2 regions of the Paenibacillus haidiansis genome follow, and region 1 is predicted to be linked to the other one. Evidence: predicted binding sites of a transcription regulator. Region 1 holds the regulator's gene; the other holds the start of a gene.
The links. The regulator Rex, encoded in region 1, represses fermentation and respiration genes when NADH is low (regulators of the CRP and FNR family bind a similar motif). The targets are predictions, from matches to a motif close to TTGTGAAATATTTCACAA.
Positions count from the first base shown of each region.

Region 2: V3851_RS20850 (cytochrome ubiquinol oxidase subunit I) is a predicted target of Rex. The motif match lies at 2,474-2,491, and genes of this name have one in related genera.

Region 1 is NZ_JAZHPZ010000001.1:135,612-139,824, forward strand. It holds gene V3851_RS00585 (hypothetical protein) at 1-190, opposite strand, end outside; gene V3851_RS00590 (cell wall elongation regulator TseB-like domain-containing protein) at 415-900, opposite strand; gene V3851_RS00595 (amidohydrolase) at 932-2,233, opposite strand; gene V3851_RS00600 (redox-sensing transcriptional repressor Rex) at 2,208-2,870, opposite strand; gene dinG (ATP-dependent DNA helicase DinG) at 2,946-4,213, opposite strand, start outside.
Region 2 is NZ_JAZHPZ010000013.1:125,829-130,041, reverse strand. It holds gene V3851_RS20865 (ABC transporter ATP-binding protein) at 1-263, shown strand, start outside; gene V3851_RS20860 (hypothetical protein) at 277-1,896, shown strand; gene V3851_RS20855 (nitrous oxide-stimulated promoter family protein) at 1,928-2,368, shown strand; gene V3851_RS20850 (cytochrome ubiquinol oxidase subunit I) at 2,588-3,991, shown strand; gene cydB (cytochrome d ubiquinol oxidase subunit II) at 3,978-4,213, shown strand, end outside.

The DNA of each region.
Region 1 (4,213 bases):
CCAAATCGAGTTTCAACACCGCCTGTTTTTGGGTAATATCGGTGTGAACGCTTTTGACGCCGTCGTATTGGCTGATTTTATGCTCAAAAGGGCCTTCGACGACCCACTCTTTATAAGCGAACCATCCTCCGAACAACAGCAGCGCGGACACTGCCACACTAGCCACAATCGGTACAATACGCAGTTTCACGTAAATGTCCTCCTTGCTGTAAATTTTGAATCGAATATATCAAAAAGTCATTATCGTCTATCTATAAATTTTCTACAAGTTAGAGTATATCATATCGTATATACTATTTCGAATGAAGAGTGTGAATATATTTTAAAATTTAAATTAAAATCATTAAAAAAAGCCTTGCCAAAGACCGTCACTTATACAGCGTCCTTGGCAAGGCTATATTTTTTTCAAAAAAACTACCGATTAGGCAATGTGAATACTTCTTCCAGCGGCGTCCCGTCGCCGAAACGGAAGAAACGGTAGTAATGATGGGCATTTTCCTTGTAAAAAAGCTGCCAGACCAGCTCATCGTTATATATACCCGGCATTAATCTGACGATTTCGATTCCCGGATAGGTGTCGCGTATGATCTCGCGCACCTGGCTTTCCGATACCCCTTCGGACAGCGGCTTTATTTCGGGCTGTCCGCCTTCCGGCAGCCAGATCATGACCTCGCGGCCATTCTCATCCTTACCCTGAATGACCCAGCAGACTTTGTCCCAGACGGACTTCCACACTTTCGTCGTTTCCTGAAGCCCCGCTTCCTGCCGGGCCTGCTGAACGGCCGCGTCCTCTCCTTGCCGTAATTCCTGCTGAATATAGAGATAATAACGGTGAAGGCCGATGAGCACGAGCGCCAAAATCACAATGGAGAGCAGGATCCATTTGGTTCTGTTTCTCAAGCCTCTCTTCCTTTCCCCAATGCCGGATTAATCATCGAGCGAGCAAGCCCTCAAAAGCCGCCTGCGCTTCGAACCGCACTTTCTCTTCGTCCAAGGTCAGGCATTCTCCGTGCTTGACGACCTGCTTGCCGTTCACCCAGACATGCTCTACATCCTTCGGACCGGCGGAGTAAACCGCATGCGAAATATAATCGGTCCGCGGCAGGAAATGAGCCTGCTCCGTATCCAGCGCGATGAAATCCGCCTTCATCCCGGCGGCGAGCTTGCCCGTATCGGACAGGAAGAGCGATTTAGCTCCGTATTCCGTGCCCATTCGGAGCGCTTCCGCTGCCGGAACGGCCGTAGGGTCGCCCGAAACTCCCTTATGGATCAGGGCCGCCAGGCGGATCTCTTCGAACATGTCGAGGTTATTGTTGCTGGCCGGACCGTCCGTGCCGAGCGAGACGGTGACCCCGGCCTTAAGCAGCTCGGGCACGCGCGCCACGCCGCTTGCCAGCTTGAGATTGCTGCCCGGATTATGGGACACGGCGACATGGTGATCCGCTAAAATCCCGATTTCCTCGTCGGTCAAATGCACGGCGTGCGCCAGCAGTGCCGGGCGGCTGAACAAGCCGAGATTGAGCAGATGCTGAACGGGACGAACGCCGTAATCGGCCACATTCTGCTCGACTTCGGCGCGCGTTTCCGACATATGCGTATGAAGCGGAAGATTCAGATCATGCGCCGCCTGTACGATTTTCTCGATATAATCCGGAGGACAGGTATAAGGCGCGTGCGGAGACATCATCGTCGTAATCCGCCCGTCCGCCTTGCCGTGCCAGTTCTTGGCGAAGGCCACCGCATCATCCAGCTTCTGCTGCTGCACATCCGGCGGACACAAACCGATCACGCCGCGCGTCAGCACGGCGCGGATGCCCGACTGCTCGACTACGGCTGCCACTTGATCCATATGGTCGTACATATCGAGGAACGTCGTCGTCCCGCCTTTCAGCATTTCCAGAACCGACAGTGCCGTGCCCCGGTACACGTCTTCTCCCGAAAATTTAGCTTCCATCGGCCACATTTTCTCCTGCAGCCACTGCTGCAGCACCATATCGTCGCCATAACCGCGAAGCAGGGACATCGCGGCATGGCCGTGGGTGTTGATCAGGCCCGGCAGAAACAGCAGGCCTTTGCCGTCGAACGTTTCGGCTCCTTCCGCTCCCACAGGCCGGTCTTCGCCGATATAGGCGATCGTGTCGCCTTCAATCAGCATATAGCCGCGAAGAACCGGGTTTTCCCGGTCAAGTACGGCAAAAGTTCCATCTTTAATCAGCCATTTTCGAGTCGTCATTGGTTGTTTCCTTTCCCCCATCCAAATAATACGCCAAGCTCATCAAATCGGTTGTGAAATCGGCCGCATGCACGCGCACTTCGGCCGGGGCCTTGATGATGATCGGAGCAAAATTGAGGATCGCCCCGATCCCCGCTTCGATAAGCTGGTCGGCCACGCGTTGTGCCTCTACGTCCGGTACCGTAATAATGCCGATACGGATATTTTTCTTCTTTACGGTTTCGATCAGCTCTTCGATCGGCTGAATCTCGATGTTGTTGATCATGGTGCCGATTTTGGCGGGCGATGAATCAAAAACGGCCACAATTTTCATATTGTCCTTGACGTAAGCATTGTAATTGGACAGCGCCTGACCGAGATTACCGGCACCGATCAAAGCGACGTTGATCTGCTGGTCCAAATTGAGAATTTGCCTGATCTTTTCGATCAGATAGGGCACATCGTAGCCGATCCCCTTGCGGCCGAAATCGCCGAAATACGCGAGATCCTTGCGGATTTGCGCCGGATTGAGATCCAGCTTCTGTCCCAGCTCCTGGGACGATACCGTCGGAACTTCACGGCGGCTCAATTCATTGAGAAACCGCAAATACACCGGCAATCTGCGTACTACAGCATCCGAAATTTTTTCCGTTTTCATTGGTTATCCCCCTATTTGGCGCGATTTGAACAACAATTACCGCTCTTATTCATCACTCTTTATAAATCTCGCTCTTTATACATCCAGCCATTCCGAAATGCGAGGAACCATCTGCCCAAGCGGCATATGCTCCATCTTCGGTCCAGGCAAAGAATATAAAAAATACTTTCCGTAGTAAGATTCCAAGATGCGCGTATCGTAAACGACCACGATCCCGCGGTCCTGCGAGGACCGGACCAGCCGTCCGAAGCCTTGCTTGAACCGGATCACGGCCTGAGGAACCGACAGCTTCATAAACGGATTCTTCTTCTCCTGCTGCAGCCGTTCGCTCTTGGCCTCAACGAGCGGATGGTTGGGCGGTTGAAACGGCAGCCGGACGATGGCGAGACTGGTCAACGCTTCTCCAGGGATGTCCACTCCTTCCCAAAAGCTGTTGGTTCCCAGCAGCACGGAGGCGTTCTGTCCCTGAAAGCGCCGGGTCAGCTTGGTCCGGCTTCCGCTGTCCATGCCTTGCCCGATCACGGTAATTCCCTGCTCCGCCAAGAGCTCCTTGAGCGGATCGTATACCTGCCTTAGCATCCGGTAGGAAGTGAACAACACCAGCATGCGGCCTTTCGTGACGACCGCCGTATCGGCCAGCGATTGCACCAGCGTACGCACAAAATGATCGTCGCCCACGCTGCCCTTCACGCTGGGGAAGTCACGCGGGATGACCACAAGCGCCTGTTCGCGGTAATTGAACGGCGAGGGAAGCATCGCCGTAAGCAGCCGCTCCTGTTCCGCCGCTTCCCCGAGCCCAAGCTGGTCGATCATATATTGAAACGATTTATCCACCGACAGCGTAGCCGAAGTCATGACCACGCTTTTCTTCTTATCGAAGAAAAATCCTTTCAGCTGCGTGCTCACATCGATCGGAACCGCAAACAATTGCAGAGATTTGCTGCGATAGGTGCCGTTTCCTTCGAGCCAGTAGACCGTATTGGCATCGTCCATCTTCATGAAGAACCGCAGGGCGTCGCGCTCGCCGGCCAGATCCTTGAACAGGCCGCTGATATCGGTGACTAAACTGTCGAATCCGTAATCGTTGTCGTCGTCCTTCAGCTCGGCAAGCAGACGCTCCCCTTTGCGGATCGTATCGGAAAGCGTGGTATAGATCTGATTCTCGATCGCGGAAAGCGCCTCCCAGACTTTCGGCTTCTTGTCCTGCAAGAGCCGGAGCACGAATTGTCCGGGGTCGCCGGGGGCCGCATCACTGCGTTCCGGCATGAGCGCAAACAATTGTTCCGCCAGCCGGTCCCAACAATCTTTCACATCGAGCAGCGAAGGATACAATCCGTCGATGA
Region 2 (4,213 bases), on a different contig from region 1:
TGGTGGTCAAGGAGGTTCTCGCGTTGTTGGCCGCGCAAGGGAAGACGATTTTTTATTCCTCGCACATCATGGACGTTGTCGAAAAAATCAGCCACCGCATCATTTTGCTGGCCGATGGACGCATCGTGGCCGACGGCAGCTTCGAGCAGCTTAAGGGTCAAGTCAGCGGAGGCTCACTGGAGCAAATTTTCAATCAATTGACGGGCTTTAACGAGCATCAGGACATTGCTGAGCAGTTCGTCGCGATTGTGCAAGAGGTATAGGGGTATGGGCGAGATGAAATCGTTGGTGGTACTGGACCGCTTTAAGGGACTGTTCGAAAAGCTGGGTTTCAATTATCCCGCCATGCGGCGCATACTTCAAATCAAACTGCTGATGGACGGAAGAAGGGCCCCGACGATCGTCGGTAATTCCCGCAAAAAGGATAAGAAAAACCAGTTCATCGGTTCTCTGTGGCTTTACCTGCTCATGGGCGGATTCTCTTCCGTCTTTCTGGCAATCGGCAACAATTCCTTTTTCCAGGTGAGCTTTATATTCGGCATATTTATGTTCATGATCATGACCTCGCTGATCGCGGACTTCTCTTCCGTATTGCTGGATACCCGGGACCGGAGCATTCTGGCGACGAAGCCGGTGGACCGCAGAACGATCGCCATGGCCAAGACGCTGCATATTTTATTCTATATGTTCTTTGTGACCGGAGCGCTGGCTATCGTTCCGCTGGGGGTAGGGGTCGTCAAGCATGGAATCGGATTTGCCCTGCTGTTTCTGATTGAACTGATTTTAATGGACCTGCTGATCGTGGTGTTCACCGCGCTGATTTATCTTGTGATACTTAAATTTTATGACGGCGAGAGACTGAAGGATCTGATCAACTATGTTCAGATCGGACTCACGGTAGCGCTTGCCGTCGGCTATCAGTTCCTGGTCCGATTGTTTGACTTCATGGGTCTGCAAGCCGAATTGCAGCCGGAATGGTGGCAGTTCCTGATCGTTCCGGTGTGGTTCGGGGCACCGTTCGAAGTGCTGCTGCACGGGAACGGCCAGAGTATGCTTGTGCTGCTGTCGCTGCTGTCTGTATTTGTGCCGATTCTGGCATTTTTGTTATATGTCAAGCTGATGCCTTTGCTGGAAAACAATCTTCAGAAGCTGTCCGATCCGGGCCGCGGCAAAAAAGCGGGGCAGGGGAAATGGCCGAAGCGTCTTTCGCGTCTGTTATGCGCAAATCCGGAGGAGGAAGTATTCTTTCGCTTTGCGTGGACCATGCTGGGAAATGAGCGGGAGTTCAAGCTGAAAGTATATCCTACGCTCGGGTTGTCGCTTATTTTCCCGTTCCTGTTTATGTTTATGAATGGAGCCACAGACGGGCTGTACGGGCTTGCGAAGACAAGAATGTATCTGTTTATATACTTTAGCGCCCTGCTTGTGCCCACCGTTGTCATGATGCTTAAATACTCGGGGAGTTACAAGGCGGCCTGGATTTACCGGGCACTGCCGATCGGAGACATGCTTCCGGTTTACAGGGGGACGCTGCTCGCCGCCGCAGCGCGGCTAATTATGCCGCTGTATGCGCTGGAAGCCCTGATCATGGCCCTGTTGTTCGGAGCCGATATTTTGCCCGATCTGCTTGTGGCCGGCTTGGCTATTCTGGTATTCACGGTACTATCCTTCGCTTACTTAAGCAAAGGGCTTCCGTTCTCGGAGCGGTTTGAGGCGGCGCAGCAGGGAGAGGGGGTCCGCATGATTCCTTTATATTTCCTGCTTGCGGGGTTGGGGTTCATCCATTTCATGGCGACTAAAGTCAGCTACGGCATTTATGTCTACGCGGCGATATTGCCGGCGGCCAATTGGATATTGTGGCGCAAGCTGTTCGGTAAGCTGAGCAGGAGGGAATAAAGAGGGCTCAACACTTTTACGGAGGAAAGGCATGAACAGAACCTACCAGCATTCCCGACAGGCGCAAAGAATAGAAGGGCCGAGAATCACCCGGGAGAAAATAACGATCCGGCATATGATCGGCATTTATTGCCGGGGTGCCCATAAGAAGAGCCGGAGCCTAGATTCGCTTGGAGGGAGGTGGCGGAGGACAAGCTTCAAGTACGCCGATGACCGCATGGGCAGCGGCTTGTGCGAGGAGTGCAAGGAACTGGAGCGGTATGCGATGAAGCGCCTCTCGTTTTGCAGGTTCGGGGAAGACAAATCGACCTGCGTCTCCTGTCCGGTTCACTGTTACGCCCCGGTGCAACGGGATATGATCAAACGGGTGATGCGCTATGCCGGCCCCCGCATGCTGTTATCTCATCCCGTTCTGACGATCCGGCATATGATCGACGGGAGGGCGCGTATCGCGCTGACAGAGCTCGATTAACGAGGTCTCCTAGTCCAGACACATATTTTTCACACCTTGCTTTGCAGCGCGAAAACCGCATTGGAGCAAGGTTTTTTTATATAGTTCACAAATGTGACATTCGTCATGTGATTCTTGTCACAAAATTATTACTTTTTCACCGTGTATCTTCATTTTTCCGTGATAGAATTCACATTAGATAAGAATTAATATTGATTGGAGAAAGTAGGGGTAAGAATTATGGAAGCGTTAGTGCTGGCAAGACTTCAATTTGCGGCGACGACGATTTTTCACTTTTTCTTCGTTCCTCTGTCCATCGGTCTCGTTCTGCTGATCGCGATCATGGAGACGATGTATGTCGTCAAAGGCAAAGAGGAATACAAGCGGATGGCGAAGTTCTGGGGGAAATTGTTCCTCATCAACTTTGCCGTGGGCGTTGTCACCGGGATCATTCAGGAGTTCCAGTTCGGGATGAACTGGTCGGATTACTCGCGGTTTGTAGGTGACGTGTTCGGTGCCCCGCTGGCGGTGGAGGCTTTGTTCGCCTTCTTTATGGAATCCACCTTTATCGGCCTGTGGATCTTTGGCTGGGACCGGTTGTCCAAAAAGGTGCACATGATTTGCATCTGGCTGGTGGCGCTGGGAACGACGGTATCGGCATTCTGGATTCTGGCCGCCAACTCCTTTATGCAAAGACCGGTTGGCTACACGATCAACAACGGACGGGCGGAAATGAACGACTTCTTTGCTTTGATCGGCAACGGCCAATTGTGGGTGGAATTCCCGCACACTGTACTGGGGGCCTTTGCTACCGGCGCATTCATGATTACGGGGATCAGCGCGTATAAAATGCTGCGCAAGCAAGATGTTCAGTTCTTCAAAAAATCGTTTACGATCGCGGTCATTATCGGCCTTGTCGCATCGTTCGGCACCGCGCTGGCCGGTCATCAGCAGTCGCAATACCTGGTGAAAACCCAGCCGATGAAAATGGCGGCGGCGGAAGGACTTTGGGGCAAGAGCGGCGACCCCGCTCCTTGGACGGTTTATGCCCATATCGATACGGATAATGGAAAGAACAATTTTGAGATTAAAATTCCGTATTTGCTCAGCTTTTTGTCCTACAGCCAATTTTCCGGCGAAGTCAAAGGGATGAATGAGTTGCAGGCGGAGTACGAGCAAACTTACGGGCCCGGCGATTATATTCCTCCGGTAAAAACGACCTTCTGGAGCTTCCGGATTATGGTCGCGGCCGGATGCTTGATGATTCTGCTCGGCATGTACGGCGTATATCTGGCTTGGCGCAAAAAGCTGGAGCGGCCGAATAAATGGTATTACCGCTTGATGCTGTGGGGGATTTCGCTTCCGTTCATCGCCAATACGGCGGGTTGGGTAATGACGGAATTCGGCCGTCAGCCATGGACCGTATTCGGTCTGATGCAGACGAAGGACAGCGTGTCGCCGAGCGTAACCTCGGGACAATTATTGTTCTCCCTGATCGCTTACTGCGCAATTTATACCGCTCTGGCGATCGTGATGGTTTACCTGTTCGTGAAAACGATCAAGAAAGGCCCGTATGCCGAAAACCACACGGACGACAAATCGACGGATCCATACGGTAAGGAGGGATACCATGCTGTCTCTTAATGAGCTTTGGTTTGTGCTTGTGGCCGTCTTGTTTATCGGTTTCTTCTTCCTCGAGGGCTTCGATTTCGGGGTCGGCATGAGCACGCGTTTTCTGGCTAAGAATGATATGGAGCGCCGTGTGCTGATCAACTCGATCGGCCCGTTCTGGGATGCCAACGAAGTATGGCTGCTCACCGCGGGCGGCGCGATGTTCGCCGCCTTCCCGAACTGGTATGCAACGAT